3 regions of the Pseudomonas retamae genome follow, and region 2 is predicted to be linked to each of the others. Evidence: predicted binding sites of a transcription regulator. Region 2 holds the regulator's gene; each other region holds the start of a gene.
What was found. The regulator FliA, encoded in region 2, starts transcription of late flagellar genes. The targets are predictions, from matches to a motif close to CTAAAGTTTNNNNNNNNNNNGCCGNTAA.
Positions count from the first base shown of each region.

Region 1 (5,080 bases), on a different contig from region 2:
TTCCGGCAAAACGCCATGCATCGTCTACAACCTCTGCTCACAAGCAGTGACGCTGTTGGGAAGAGTCTGAACATGAGGCATTGCCAAGCGCGAGGATCCGGAACATTGCCCGGCCCAAGCAGACAACCATTGATGCAAAAAAGGGCGACCCTGTCTCAAAGACAAGGCCGCCCTTTTCATTGCGCGTCAGAGTGCAAGACTCAGAACAGCTTGCGACCCTTGTTGGCAGCAATGCGCATGCGCAGCGCGTTGAGCTTGATGAAGCCCGCCGCGTCGGCCTGGTTGTAAGCGCCGCCGTCTTCTTCGAAGGTCGCGATGTTGGAATCGAACAGCGAATCGTCGGACTTGCGGCCAGTGACAATCACGTTGCCTTTGTACAACTTCAGGCGCACAACGCCGTTCACATTGACCTGCGACGCGTCGATCATCTGCTGCAGCATCAGACGCTCCGGGCTCCACCAGTAACCGGTGTAGATCAGGCTGGCGTATTTCGGCATCAACTCGTCTTTGAGGTGAGCGACTTCGCGGTCCAGGGTAATTGACTCGATGGCGCGGTGCGCGCGCAGCATGATGGTGCCGCCCGGGGTTTCATAGCAGCCACGGGACTTCATGCCGACATAACGGTTTTCGACAATGTCGAGACGGCCGATACCGTGAGCACCACCGATCTTGTTCAGCGTCGCCAGCACGGTGGCCGGAGTCATTTCAACGCCGTCCAGCGCAACGATGTCGCCGTTACGGTAGGTCAGTTCCAGGTATTGCGCTTTGTCAGGAGCGTTCTCCGGGGAGACGGTCCATTTCCACATGTCTTCTTCGTGCTCGGTCCAGGTGTCTTCCAGCACGCCGCCTTCATAGGAGATGTGCAGCAGGTTGGCGTCCATCGAGTACGGGGATTTTTTCTTGCCGTGACGCTCGATCGGGATCGCGTGCTTCTCGGCGTAGTCCATCAGTTTCTCGCGCGACAGCAAGTCCCACTCGCGCCAAGGGGCAATCACTTTCACGCCTGGCTTGAGTGCGTAGGCGCCCAGTTCGAAACGCACCTGGTCGTTGCCCTTGCCGGTCGCACCATGGGAAATGGCGTCAGCGCCGGTTTCGTTGGCGATTTCGATCAGACGCTTGGCGATCAGCGGACGTGCGATGGAAGTACCCAGCAGGTACTCGCCTTCGTAAACGGTGTTGGCGCGGAACATCGGAAAGACGAAATCGCGCACGAACTCTTCGCGCAGGTCGTCGATGTAGATTTCTTTGACGCCCATGGCCTGGGCCTTGGCGCGGGCCGGCTCGACCTCTTCGCCTTGACCGAGATCGGCGGTGAAGGTCACCACTTCACAGTTATAAGTATCCTGCAGCCACTTGAGGATCACCGAAGTGTCCAGGCCGCCGGAATACGCCAGAACGACCTTGTTTACGTCCGCCATGCCATCACTCCACGGGGTTCTACGGAAAGCCGGGGAGTCTACCGCTCAAACGCGATAATTTACAGAGGCGCGACAGCTTAAGACGACAAAGCGACAGAATCTGTCGAGAGCGCGACGATGACCGGCGAGTCAGGAAGTCGCTGCAGCCGCGGCTGGCGTACTCGCTTGCGGCGCTGGAGCGGGGGCCGTCGTGGGTGCGACGCGCGCCAGTTTTACGTTGACGCGACGGTTCTTCGCACGGTTGGCTTTGTTGGTGTTCGGCACGATCGGATACTGCTCGCCGTGGAAACGCACCGTGATCTGCGACTCCTGAATGCCATTGGCCTTGAAGAAGTCGACCACCGCCAGCGCTCGGCGGCGCGACAGCTCACGATTGGTCAGGCGATTGCCGCTGTTGTCCGAGTGCCCGTCGAGTTCGATGTGGTTCACCGTCGGATCAGCCTTCATGTATTCGAGCATCACTTGCAGTTTGGCTTTGGCCGCCGGGTCGAGGTCAACGCCTTCGCCCGGGAAGCCGATCTGCGATTGCTTGATCTGGTCAAAATTCTGCGGCAGCAACTTCGCCACACAGGTCTGGTAATCGTTGAAGGCCTTGCTGAACTTGACCGGCAGCAGGCGCACTTCCGAGACCCGGCCATCACCCGATGCGCGGCGCACGACCGGACTGCGACCGTCCAGCAGCCCGCTGATCAGCCCGCCAGCCTGCGACTGCGAACTGTTGAACAGGACATTGCCGCTGCCCAGCCGCACGCTGCCCAGATTGATGTCGCCACGTCCCGGCTGCCAGGGTGCAGCGGCCGCCAGCAAGGTCGCTGAACCGCCGCCGAGCATGGCGTTGTAGGCGTTGAGGCGAAAAATCGCCTGCTCGCCGGCCTTGCGCACGAACTCGCCCGAGCCGAAATCGGTGATCGGCTGGGTCAGACGACACTCGAACTTGTCGCCGGCGACCGTCCACTCAATGTTCTCCAGACGGGTCTGGTAGGTCAGCGCCATCGCGGGAAGGCTGGCAAACACACTGAGCAAGGCTAAATAACGCTGGCGCACGGGAGGCTCCATTGGCTTGTGAAACACAAACACCGATTCACACAATGTTTACGGCATACCTTCGGGATATCGGACGCTTGTGGCAAAACTTGATAGCGGGTGCCTGCAAGAGTCTTTTCCGGTAGCATTCGCCTCAGTTTGACCCGCCTGGAAGCCCCTCATGTCCGACCGCCTGACCCTGCTGCGTCCCGACGACTGGCACATTCATCTTCGCGATGGTGCCGTGTTGACCAATACCGTTGCCGATGTGGCTCGCACCTTCGGGCGCGCGATCATCATGCCCAACCTGGTGCCACCGGTGCGCAACGCCGCTGAAGCCGACGGCTATCGTCAGCGCATTCTCGCTGCCCGCCCGGCCGGCAGTCAGTTCGAGCCGTTGATGGTGCTGTACCTCACCGACCGCACCCAACCGGAAGAAATCCGTCAGGCCAAGGCCAGCGGTTTTGTGTACGCCGCCAAGCTGTACCCGGCCGGCGCGACCACCAACTCCGATTCCGGCGTGACCAGCATCGACAAGATTTTCCCGGCGCTGGAAGCCATGGCCGACGTCGGCATGCCGCTGTTGATCCACGGTGAAGTCACCCGTGGCGACGTCGATGTGTTCGACCGCGAAAAGATCTTCATCGACGAACATATGCGCCGCGTGGTCGAGCGTTTCCCGACGCTGAAGGTAGTGTTCGAACACATCACCACCGGCGACGCCGTGCAGTTCGTCAACGAGGCTTCGGCCAACGTCGGCGCGACCATCACCGCCCATCACCTGTTGTACAACCGCAACCACATGCTGGTGGGCGGGATTCGGCCGCACTTCTATTGCCTGCCGATCCTCAAGCGCAATACGCATCAGGAAGCCTTGCTCGACGCCGCCACCAGCGGCAGCGCGAAGTTCTTCCTCGGCACCGACTCGGCGCCGCACGCCCAGCACGCCAAGGAAGCCGCCTGCGGCTGCGCCGGCTGCTACACCGCGTATGCCGCCATCGAGATGTACGCCGAAGCGTTCGAACAACGTAACGCGCTGGACAAGCTTGAAGCCTTCGCCAGCCTCAACGGCCCGCGCTTCTACGGCCTGCCGACGAACACCGATCGCATCACCCTGGTTCGTGAAGAATGGACCGCCCCGACCAGCCTGCCTTTCGGCGAGCTGACCGTTATCCCGCTGCGCGCCGGTGAAAAACTGCGCTGGCGCCTGCTGGAGGAACACGCGTGAGTGAAGAGCATTTCGACGACGAGCTGGACGGTCAAAATGGCGGCGGCGGTTCTCGCCATCCGATGGCAGCACGTTTTCGCGGCTACCTGCCGGTTGTCGTCGACGTAGAAACCGGTGGCTTCAATGCGGCCACCGATGCCTTGCTGGAGATTGCCGCGACCACCATCGCCATGGATGAAAAGGGTTTCGTCTACCCGGATCACACTTACTTCTTCCGCGTCGAGCCCTTCGAGGGCGCCAATGTCGAAGCAGCGGCGCTGGAGTTCACCGGGATCAAACTCGATCATCCGCTGCGCATGGCCGTCAGCGAAGAAACCGCACTGACCGACATTTTCCGCGGTATTCGCAAGGCATTGAAGGCCAACGGCTGCAAGCGGGCGATTCTGGTTGGGCATAACAGCAGTTTCGACCTGGGCTTCCTCAACGCGGCAGTTGCGCGCCTGGACATGAAGCGCAACCCGTTCCACCCGTTCTCCAGCTTCGACACCGCGACGCTGGCTGGTCTGGCGTACGGTCAAACCGTGCTGGCCAAAGCCTGTCAGGCCGCCGGCATCGATTTTGATGGCCGCGAGGCGCACTCGGCGCGTTACGACACCGAGAAAACCGCTGAGCTGTTCTGCGGCATCGTCAACCGCTGGAAGCAGATGGGCGGCTGGGAAGATTTCGACGACTGATCGTCATCGATCAAATCCCGCGCATGAAAAAACCGGCCACGTGGGCCGGTTTTTTTGTACCTCGACGTTGCGCCTTACAGGGCAGCAGCGTTCTCGGTCAGGTAAGCCGCAACGCCTTCTGGCGAAGCGTTCATGCCTTTGTCGCCTTTCTTCCAGTTGGCCGGGCAGACTTCGCCGTGCTCTTCGTGGAATTGCAGTGCGTCGACCAGACGGATCAGCTCTTCCATGTTACGGCCCAGCGGCAGGTCGTTGATGATCTGCGAGCGAACAACGCCCTTGTCGTCGATCAGGAACGCGCCACGGAACGCCACGCCGCCTTCCGACTCAACGTCGTAGGCCTTGGCAATGTCGTGCTTCATGTCGGCAGCCATGGTGTATTTCACCTGGCCGATGCCGCCATTGTTGACCGGGGTGTTGCGCCAGGCGTTGTGGGTGAAGTGCGAGTCGATCGACACAGCGATCACTTCAACGTTGCGAGCCTTGAAGTCAGCCATGCGGTTGTCCAGAGCGATCAGCTCGGACGGGCAGACGAAGGTGAAGTCCAGCGGGTAGAAGAACACCAGGCCGTATTTGCCTTTGATGGCCGAGGACAGGGTGAAGCTGTCGACGATCTCGCCATTGCCGAGTACGGCCGGGACGGTGAAGTCAGGGGCTTGTTTGCCTACGAGTACGCTCATTGATATCTCCTGGTGTAAAGACTTGAAGTTCAGGGTCCGGGCCAGCCTGCCACCCTCAGG
Region 1 is NZ_JBIEIL010000006.1:48,914-53,993, forward strand. Features, by position in the region: gene ACGSLL_RS13640 (hypothetical protein) at 1-70, shown strand, start outside; gene ACGSLL_RS13645 (argininosuccinate synthase) at 201-1,418, opposite strand; gene ACGSLL_RS13650 (flagellar protein MotY) at 1,548-2,462, opposite strand; gene pyrC (dihydroorotase) at 2,623-3,669, shown strand; gene rnt (ribonuclease T) at 3,666-4,343, shown strand; gene ACGSLL_RS13665 (peroxiredoxin) at 4,418-5,020, opposite strand.
Region 1: a site for FliA is predicted at 2,529-2,556, ahead of ACGSLL_RS13650 (flagellar protein MotY). Genes of this name have one in related genera too.

Region 2 (5,080 bases):
CCCAAAAAACCCGAATTCAGAAATTCTTAGAATCCAAGGCTGGATAACAAATCGTCCACATCGTCCTGACCGGACACAACGTCTTCTCGTTTATCGGCATGAATCTGCGGACCTTCACCCTGCGAGAGATGTTTTTGTGGATCTTTTTCCGCAAGCATCGCGGCACGGTCATGTTCGATGCCCGCAAAGCGGTCGACCTGACTGGCCATGAGCACGAGTTTGAGCAGATTGCTTTCGACTTCGGTGACCAGTTGGGTCACGCGCTTGATCACCTGACCGGTGAGGTCCTGGTAATCCTGGGCCAGCAGGATGTCGTTGAGATTGCTCGACACCGCACGGTTGTCCGTGCTGCTGCGTGACAGAAAACCGTCGACCCGGCGCGCCAGCTCGCGGAACTCTTCAGCCCCGACCTCGCGACGCATGAAGCGACCCCAATCGGCGCTCAACGTCTGGGCTTCATCAGCCAGACTGTTGACCACCGGCGTGGCGCTTTCCACCAGATCCATGGTGCGGTTGGCCGCGGCTTCCGTCAGCTTGACCACATAGCCCAGGCGTTCGGTGGCGTCGGTGATTTGTGACACTTCCTCGGCCTGCGGCATGTGCGGATCGATCTGGAAATTGACGATCGCACTGTGCAGTTCACGCGTGAGCTTGCCCACTTCCTGATACAGGCCACGGTCACGGGTCTGATTGAGCTCATGGATCAGTTGCACCGCGTCGCCGAACCTGCCTTTTTCAAGGCTTTCGACCAGTTCGACCGCGTGTTTTTTCAGGGTCGATTCAAAATCGCCCTGTGAAGATTCGTTATGCTCCATAGCTCCCCCGCGCGTTCTCAGCCGATGCGTTCGAAAATCTTCTCGATTTTGTCTTTCAACGCCTGAGCCGTGAAAGGTTTGACCACGTAGCCGTTCACACCGGCCTGAGCGGCTTCGATGATCTGCTCGCGCTTGGCTTCAGCGGTCACCATCAGCACCGGCAGGTGCTTGAGTTTTTCATCGGCGCGCACGTGGCGCAGCAGGTCGATACCGGTCATGCCCGGCATGTTCCAGTCCGTTACCAGAAAGTCGATGCTGCCGCTGTTGAGGACCGGAATGGCGGTTACGCCATCGTCGGCCTCGACGGTATTGGTGAACCCAAGATCGCGCAGCAGGTTCTTGATGATCCGCCGCATCGTTGAGAAGTCATCAACGATGAGGATTTTCATGTCTTTGTTCAATTCGACCTCCAAGCAGTCTTAAACGCGCCCAGCACCTGGACGCGCCACTTCAATCAATCGGCGCAGCACTTAAAGTTTGTCTGGAGCACAACGGATCGAGACCGGCGCCGCTTACCACCGCACCAGCCTCGTTTCGCAGTGTCCCCACACTGCCTTCAGCGCGCTCGCCACTCCCCCAAACGCCCCCGCAAACGGGCCGCGCACTGGCTGTGTAACTGGCTGACCCGCGATTCACTGACGCCAAGGACTTCACCGATTTCCTTGAGGTTCAGTTCTTCGTCGTAGTACAGCGCCAACACCAGTCGCTCACGCTCCGGCAAATTGGCAATCGCGTCCGCCAGCGCCGTCTGGAAGCGTTCATCTTCCAGATCGCGTGACGGCTCCATATGAGCACTGGCGCCATCCTCGTGCAGCCCTTCGTGTTCGCCGTCCTGCAAAAGGTCGTCGAAACTGAACAGGCGGCTGCCCAAAGTGTCATTCAGAATCCCGTAATAATCGTCGAGACTCAATTGGAGTTCGGCCGCAACCTCGTGATCTTTAGCGTCACGGCCGGTTTTAGCTTCAATCGAGCGAATTGCGTCGCTGACCATCCGGGTATTGCGGTGGACCGAGCGTGGCGCCCAGTCCCCTTTGCGTACTTCGTCAAGCATCGCGCCGCGGATTCGAATGCCCGCGTACGTTTCGAAACTGGCGCCTTTGCTGGCGTCGTATTTGGTCGACACTTCGAGCAGGCCGATCATCCCGGCCTGGATCAGGTCTTCGACCTGCACACTGGCCGGCAACCGTGCCAGCAAGTGATAGGCAATGCGCTTGACCAGTGGCGCGTAACGCTCGATCAATTCGTACTGCGCGTCACGCGCCGACTTCTTGTAAAGATTCATGCCACTGGCGGTCATATCACAGGCCCTGCGGTTTGCTGCACGAGACGCTCGACGAAAAACTCCAGATGGCCGCGCGGGTTGGCCGGCAACGGCCAGGTGTCGACCTTCTGCGCGATGGCCTTGAAGGCCAGGGCGCATTTGGAGCGTGGAAAGGCTTCGTAGACGGCGCGTTGTTTCTGCACGGCCTTGCGCACGCTTTCGTCATACGGGACGGCGCCTACGTATTGTAGGGCGACGTCAAGGAAACGGTCCGTGACCTTGGTCAACTTGGCGAACAGGTTGCGGCCTTCCTGCGGGCTCTGCGCCATGTTGGCGAGGACGCGGAAGCGGTTCATGCCGTAGTCGCGGTTGAGCAGTTTGATCAGTGCGTAGGCGTCGGTGATCGAGGTCGGCTCGTCACACACCACCAGCAACACTTCCTGCGCCGCGCGGACGAAACTGACTACCGAGTCACCAATGCCCGCAGCGGTGTCGATCACCAGCACGTCGAGATTGTCGCCGATGTCGCTGAACGCCTGAATCAGGCCGGCGTGCTGCGCCGGGCTCAGGTGGACCATGCTCTGCGTGCCGGACGCCGCCGGCACGATGCGAATCCCGCCCGGGCCCTGCAACAGCACGTCGCGCAATTCGCACCGGCCTTCGATGACGTCGGCCAGCGTGCGTTTGGGGGTCAGCCCCAGCAGAACGTCGACGTTCGCCAGACCGAGGTCGGCGTCCAGCAGCATGACCCGACGGCCAAGCTCTGCCAGCGCCAGCGACAAGTTCACTGACACGTTAGTCTTGCCGACGCCACCTTTGCCGCCGGTCACCGCGATCACCTGTACGGGATGCATGCTGCCCATGTTATTTCTTTACCTTGTCTTGCATAGACGGAGGCCACATTACTGGCTGCGCGTTCCGGATCGGAACAATGCGTGGCAGACCATCGATGTAGGTACAAAAACTGTTCATGATTACCTCAGCCAACCTGCTTGGTCGGGCTGTGATAGATATCAGCGAACATGTCAGCCATGGCTTCTTCGCTGGGTTCTTCCTGCATTTGCACGCTGACGGCGCGGCTGACCAGTTGATGACGGCGCGGCAGATGCAGATCATCCGGAATCCGTGGGCCATCGGTCAGGTACGCGACCGGCAATTCATGACTGATCGCCAGGCTCAACACTTCACCAAGACTGGCTGTTTCATCCAGTTTAGTCAGAATGCAGCCGGCCAGCCCGCAACGCTTGTAACTATGATAAGCGGCGGTTAGAACCTGTTTCTGGCTGGTGGTTGCCAGGACCAGATAATTTTTTGAGCGAATGCCACGCCCGGCCAGGCTTTCCAGCTGCATGCGCAACGCCGGATCGCTGGCCTGCAGACCGGCGGTATCGATCAGCACCACGCGCTTGCGCAGCAGCGGATCGAGCGCCTGCACCAGCGACTGGCCCGGATCGACGTGGGTCACCGGCACATTGAGGATGCGCCCCAGAGTCTTGAGTTGTTCCTGCGCACCGATGCGGAAGCTGTCCATGCTCACCAGCGCGACATTCTGCGCGCCGTACTTGAGCACATAACGCGCCGCCAGCTTGGCCAGCGTGGTGGTCTTGCCCATGCCGGCCGGGCCAACCATGGCGATGACACCGCCCTCTTCCAGCGGCTCGACTTCCGGCACGGCAATCATCCGCGCCAGATGCGCGAGCAACATGCGCCAGGCCTGACGCGGCTCTTCGATGTCAGTGATCATCGACAGCAGATCGCGCGACAGCGGGCCGGACAGGCCAATGCGCTGCAAACGGCGATACAGATTGGCTTGCGCCGGGCGGCTGCCCTGCAGCTGATTCCAGGCCAGCGTGCCGAGCTGGACTTCCATCAGCTCACGCAGGCTGTTCAATTCAAAACGCATCGAATCCAGCGCACGCGGATCGACGCCCGCCGAGGCCTGCGCAGGCGCTGCGGCCGGACGCGCCGGCGCGGCGTAGGTCGGCTCGGTCAACGGTTCGGCAGCGGTCAGCGGCAGGCCGGCCGTCAACGGCAGCCCGGCGAACAACTGCTGATTGGTGTTGCCGTCGGCTTCGCCACGCAGGCTCAATTCGGCCTGAGCGGTGACGATGCGCGACTGGGTCTTGCGCAGCTCGTCCTCGAGTTCCATGTTCGGAACCCGTGGCGCCAGCGCCGACAATTTGTAATCCAGAGCCGCCGTCAACTCGACGCCGCCGGCAATGCGGCGGTTACCGATGATGGCGGCATCAGCGCCCAGCTCATCGCGAACCAGCTTCATGGCCTGACGCATATCGGCGGCGAAAAAACGCTTAACTTGCATAAACCACTACCTCAGCCGTTGGGCCCTACTGTCGCAACGATGGTCACTTGCTTGTTGTCCGGTATTTCCTGGTAGGCCAGCACATGCAGTCCGGGGACGGCGAGGCGGCCAAAGCGCGAGAGCATCGCGCGGATCGGGCCGGCAACCAACAGGATCACCGGCTGACCTTGCATTTCCTGACGCTGCGCCGCTTCGATCAACGAACGTTGCAGCTTCTCGGCCATGCTTGGCTCCAGCAGAACGCCCTCTTCCGAGCCTTGTCCTGCCTTCTGCAGACTATTGAGCAATATCTGTTCCAACCTTGGTTCCAATGTGATCACAGGCAGCTCGGACTCAGTGCCTACAATGCTTTGGACGATTGCACGGGATACGCCGACCCGCACGGCAGCCACCAACGCGGCGGTATCTTGACTCTTGGCGGCGTTGTTGGCGATGGCTTCGGCGATGCTGCGGATATCGCGCACCGGCACGTGTTCGGCGAGCAACGCTTGCAGCACTTTGAGCAACTGCGACAGCGAAACCACGCCCGGCACCAGCTCTTCCGCCAGTTTCGGCGAGCTCTTGGCCAGCAATTGCATGAGTTGCTGGACTTCCTCGTGGCCGATCAGCTCGCTGGAGTGCTTGTAGAGAATCTGGTTCAAGTGCGTCGCGACTACGGTGCTGGCGTCGACCACGGTGTAGCCG
Region 2 is NZ_JBIEIL010000011.1:205,236-210,315, forward strand. Features, by position in the region: gene ACGSLL_RS21585 (protein phosphatase CheZ) at 27-815, opposite strand; gene ACGSLL_RS21590 (chemotaxis response regulator CheY) at 833-1,204, opposite strand; gene fliA (RNA polymerase sigma factor FliA) at 1,372-2,112, opposite strand; gene fleN (flagellar synthesis regulator FleN) at 2,109-2,939, opposite strand; gene flhF (flagellar biosynthesis protein FlhF) at 3,056-4,396, opposite strand; gene flhA (flagellar biosynthesis protein FlhA) at 4,408-5,080, opposite strand, start outside.

Region 3 (5,080 bases), on a different contig from region 2:
GATCACACCGAGGGCGGCGGCAAACAGTTCGAGCCCGGACATTGAGGATCCTTGGGGGAGTTGAAGAGGGGGCGGATTGTACTGCATTCGCCAAAACACAGAAGTACCCTGTGGGAGCGAGCCTGCTCGCGAAAGGGCCAGTCCAGTCGACATCTTCTTTGACTGGCCCTACGTCTTCGCGAGCAGGCTCGCTCCCACAGGTTATGGGTCAGACGCGAAACTGGCGCAGCAACCCGTTGAGCTGCTCACTCAACTGCCCAAGCCGCAAACTCGCCGCACTCGACTGCTCCGCCGCCAACGCCGTGCTGTGCGAAAGCCCCGCCGCCTGCGTCACGTTCTGGTTGATGTCTTCAACCACATGCGCCTGCTGCAACGTCGCGCTGGCAATCGAGGCGTTCAGGCCGTTGAGATTGCGCAGGGCCTGGCCGATCGCGTTGAGGCTGGCGCCGGCAAGCCCCGCCTGTTCGATGGTCAGTTGCGAGGCCTTGCTGCTGTCGCCGATCACCTTCACGGCTGCTTCGGAATGATTCTGCAAGCGCTCGATCATCGACTGGATTTCCGCCGTCGACTTCTGCGTACGCTGCGCCAACAAACGCACTTCGTCCGCGACCACGGCAAACCCGCGCCCTTGCTCGCCGGCGCGCGCGGCTTCGATGGCGGCGTTGAGCGCGAGCAGGTTGGTTTGTTCGGCAATCGAGCGAATCACTTCCAGCACGCTGCCAATCTGCGTGCTTTCCGCGGCCAGTGTGCGAATCACTTCCACCGCTTGATCGATGGTGCCGGACAGCTTGTCGATCTGTTGCAGGCTGCCGTCGATGTTGATCTGGCCCTGCTGCGCCTGCGCTTCGGCATCACGCATCTCGGCGGCGGCATGTTCGGCGTTTTTCGCCACGTCCTGCACGCCATACGTCACTTCGTTGATCGCCGTGGCCACCAGTTCCATCTGCTGCGACTGCTGCTGACTGCGTTGCTGCGCCTGCGACGCGTCGTTGCCCAGCTCGCTGGAAGATTGGCCGAGGGCACTGGCCGAGACCTGCAAGTCGCCGATCACCCGGCGTAACTTGGCGGTGAACGCGTTGAAGTGGTGGGCCAGTTCGGTGACTTCGTCTTTGCCGTGGGTATCGAGGCTGCGGGTCAGGTCGCTTTCGCCGCTGGCGATGTTGGCCATGGCGTTGACGGTTTCCTGCAACGGCCGGACGATGCTGCGCGCGATCAGGATCACCAGCAGCGCCATGATCAGGGCGATGGCCAGGCCGATCGCCGAGGCCTTGATCATTTGCCCCTGGAATTCGGCCTGCACGTCATCGACGTACACGCCGGAGCCGATCACCCAGCCCCACGGTTCGAACAGTTTGACGTAGGAGGTCTTCGCCACCGGGTCGGTGGCGCCGGGTTTCGGCCAGCGATAGTTGACCATGCCAGCGCCTTTGGCCTTGGCGATAGCGACCATCTCGTTGAACACCGCAAAACCGTCCGGGTCGCGGATCGCCGAGAGGTTCTGGCCTTCGAGCTTGGGATTGGTCGGGTGCATGACCATCACGGGCGTGAGGTCGTTGATCCAGAAGTAATCGCTCTGGTCGTAGCGCAAGCCGCGAATCGCCGTCAGCGCCTGTTGCTGCGCCGCTTCCCTGGTCAAGGTGCCGGCGGTTTGCAGGCCATGGTAATAGGTCAGCAGGCCGCTGGCGGTCTGCACTACATGCTGGGTTTTCTGGGCCTTGGCGTGGTAGAGGTCGTCATGGATCTGCTTGAGCATCAGCACGCCCAAGGTCAGCAACATCACCACCGCCACAATCAAGATGAGCCACAAGCGTCGGCTGATCGACACACTGCGCAAGCTGTTCATAACGCTGTCACTCCGGATTCTTGTTCTTGTAATGATCGATCGCCAGCATCCAACCATGATTGCGTGGACAGGCATACGCGACCCAAGTCGTATAACGCGGCAGCGCTATTGGGGCTTGTCTGTTAGGATTTCGGCCCCGCGCGTGAAAACCTGAATCCATTTTGAAATTTCACGGAATTTTTACCGTTTCGTGTGGATTCTGTGCGCGCGGAATCGGTACAGCCATAAGCAGCTACGCTGATCGCAGTGAACGTAAAAAAATACTATCGGGGCATGCCGCTGCGCATCGCTCTTTGGGGGTTTGATGGATCTTTGGACGGCCTTGCAGGCACTGATACTAGGAGTTGTAGAAGGGCTGACGGAGTTTTTGCCCATTTCCAGTACCGGACACCAGATCATCGTTGCCGACTTGCTCGATTTCGGCGGCGAACGAGCCATGGCGTTCAATATCATTATTCAGCTCGGCGCGATTCTCGCGGTGGTCTGGGAGTTTCGCCGCAAGATCCTCGATGTGGTCATCGGCTTGCCGACCCAGCCCAGCGCACGGCGCTTCACCGCCAACCTGCTGATCGCGTTTTTGCCGGCGGTGGTGTTGGGGGTGATTTTTGCCGACCTGATCCACGAATACCTGTTCAACCCGATCACGGTCGCGGCCGCGCTGGTGGTTGGCGGGGTGATCATGTTGTGGGCGGAGAAGCGTCAGCACGAAGTGCACGCCGAAACCGTTGACGAGATTACCTGGAAGGACGCGCTGAAAGTCGGTTTTGCCCAATGCCTGGCGATGATTCCCGGCACCTCACGCTCCGGCTCGACGATCATTGGCGGCTTGTTGTTCGGACTGTCGCGCAAAACCGCCACTGAATTTTCGTTCTTTCTGGCGATGCCAACCATGGTCGGCGCAGCAGTCTACTCGGGCTATAAATATCGCCATTTGTTCGTGCCAGCGGATTTTCCGGTGTTCGCCATCGGTTTCGTCACGGCGTTCATTTTCGCCATGATCGCCGTGCGCGGCCTGCTCAAGTTCATTGCCAGCCACAGTTACGCGGCGTTCGCCTGGTACCGGATCGTGTTCGGCCTGGTGATTCTGGCGACCTGGCAGTTCGGCTGGGTCGACTGGGCGGCGGCCAAACCATGAACGATTCCCGCGCACGCCGCACCGAAGGTCGGTCTTCGGGCGGCGCGATCCAGCATCTGAGACTCAAACTGCTGGTGCTACTGGTGGTGTGCGCGCTGCCGCTGTTCGGCTCCGTGTCGATGTGGCTGCGCGAGATTTCCCTGGTGCCGCTGGCGGCGTACGGGATTGTCAGTGTGCTGGCGTTCTTCATGTACTGGGCCGACAAGCGCAAGGCCCGCACCGATGCCTGGCGCACCCCGGAAAACATCCTTCACGCCGTGGAACTGGCCGGCGGCTGGCCGGGCGCACTGATCGCCCAGCAAGTGTTCCGGCACAAGACGCGCAAGGTGTCGTTTCAGGTTCTTTTCTGGGTGATCGTCGCGCTGCATCAGGTGTTCTGGATCGACCAGCTGTTCCTCGGCTCGAATCTGCTGACCCTATTCTAAAGAACTGCAAAAAAACCTGTGGGAGCGAGCCTGCTCGCGAAGGGGCCGTGTCAGACAACATCATCGTTGAATGAAATTCCGCTTTCGCGAGCAGGCTCGCTCCCACAGGGGGATTGGGGGTTACAGCATAAGACCGATTTGGGTTTTCTTCGGCAACTTGCCCACCACCAACTGATGCGAACGCTGCAACAGCCCCTGCAACTCCTCGGCGCCCAGCGGGTAGGGCGGGTGCATGATGATCCACTGCGCTCGTGCCAGATACGGCGCCGGGTGAATCCCCGGGCGGTCGCAATGGCCGAGAAACAGATCCTTGTCGACTTTGAAGGCCAGCGAGTCGCCGCGCAGTCCTTGCAAGGCAAACATCTTGTTGCCGGCAATCGAAAACACCCGCACGCCGCCCCACTTGTAATCTTCCCGAGCGCCCGGCAATGCCAGGCAGAACGCCGCCACTTGGGCTTCGTTCATTTTTCCCTTGCTCATAACGGTCGCTCCCCACAGGCATTGAACGATTCGACCAGATGATCGATCCACGCACGCACCGCCGGCATCACCCCGCGTCGATGTGGATACACCGCTTGCAGCCAACCACCGGGCAGTGACCACTCCGGCAGCATCTGCACCAGCGTGCCGTTACGCAGTTCTTCATCGCAATACATCATCGGCAGCAAGGTGAAACCCTGGCCGGCCAGCACACAGGCCTTGCGCACAATAAAGTCATCGATGCCCAGACGCGCTTCCATGTTCAGTTCGAAACTCTTGCCCTGAGCATCGAGCAAGCGCACATGGACCAGCCGATCAGCCTCAAGCGCCCCGAGCACCGGGAGGTTTTTCAGGTCCTCTGGATGATTGACCGAGTGTCCCGCGATGAATGCCGGGCTGCCGACCACGACCATTTGCGCCTGCCGCAAACGCCGAGTCACCAGCAGTGGATCCTCATCGCCATGCTCGCGCACGCGCAATGCCACATCGAAACCTTCGCCAACCAGATCGACGCGGCGATTGAGCAGGACGACTTCCAATTGCACCTGGGGAAATTTGCCGAGGAATTCGCTGATCACCCACGGCAGCATTTCCCGCGCCAGTCCGGTCGGGCAAGACACCCGCAAGCGCCCGCGCGGCTCGCTGGACATGCTCGCCACCGCCTCATCAGCCATTTCCGCTTCTAGCAGCATCGCCTGACAATGGCGCAAGTAGCGCTCGCCAACCGCCGTCAGATTGAGCTGGCGCGTAGTGCGTTGCAGCAGCCGCGCGCCGAGGCGTTCTTCAAGTTCGGCGATGCGCCGCGACAGCCGCGACTTGGGAATACCCAACAAACGCCCGGCGGCGGCGAATCCGCCGGCCTCGACGACTTTAGCGAAATAGTAGAGATCGTTGAGGTCTTGCATGCAAATCATCCGACTGTTCTATCAATAGGACAAACTATCGCATTGCAGGCGGCTAATCATCCATTGGTTTCTTGCGTAGGATTGTCTCCATTGCGTCGCCACCGACGATCACTTAAGGAGCATCCACATGAAACTGCTGCACATCGATTCGAGCATTCTGGGCGACAACTCGGCATCCCGTCAGCTGAGCAGCCAGGTCGTCAAAGCCTGGCAGGCCACTGAGCCGAGCGCCGTGGTGACTTACCGTGATCTGGCGGCTGACGCGATCAGCCACTTTTCCGCGACTACTTTG
Region 3 is NZ_JBIEIL010000001.1:169,886-174,965, forward strand. Features, by position in the region: gene pnuC (nicotinamide riboside transporter PnuC) at 1-42, opposite strand, end outside; gene ACGSLL_RS00730 (methyl-accepting chemotaxis protein) at 209-1,843, opposite strand; gene ACGSLL_RS00735 (undecaprenyl-diphosphate phosphatase) at 2,148-2,978, shown strand; gene ACGSLL_RS00740 (DUF1294 domain-containing protein) at 2,975-3,403, shown strand; gene ACGSLL_RS00745 (MmcQ/YjbR family DNA-binding protein) at 3,524-3,883, opposite strand; gene ACGSLL_RS00750 (LysR substrate-binding domain-containing protein) at 3,880-4,788, opposite strand; gene ACGSLL_RS00755 (FMN-dependent NADH-azoreductase) at 4,916-5,080, shown strand, end outside.
Region 3: a site for FliA is predicted at 1,971-1,998, ahead of ACGSLL_RS00730 (methyl-accepting chemotaxis protein). Genes of this name have one in related genera too.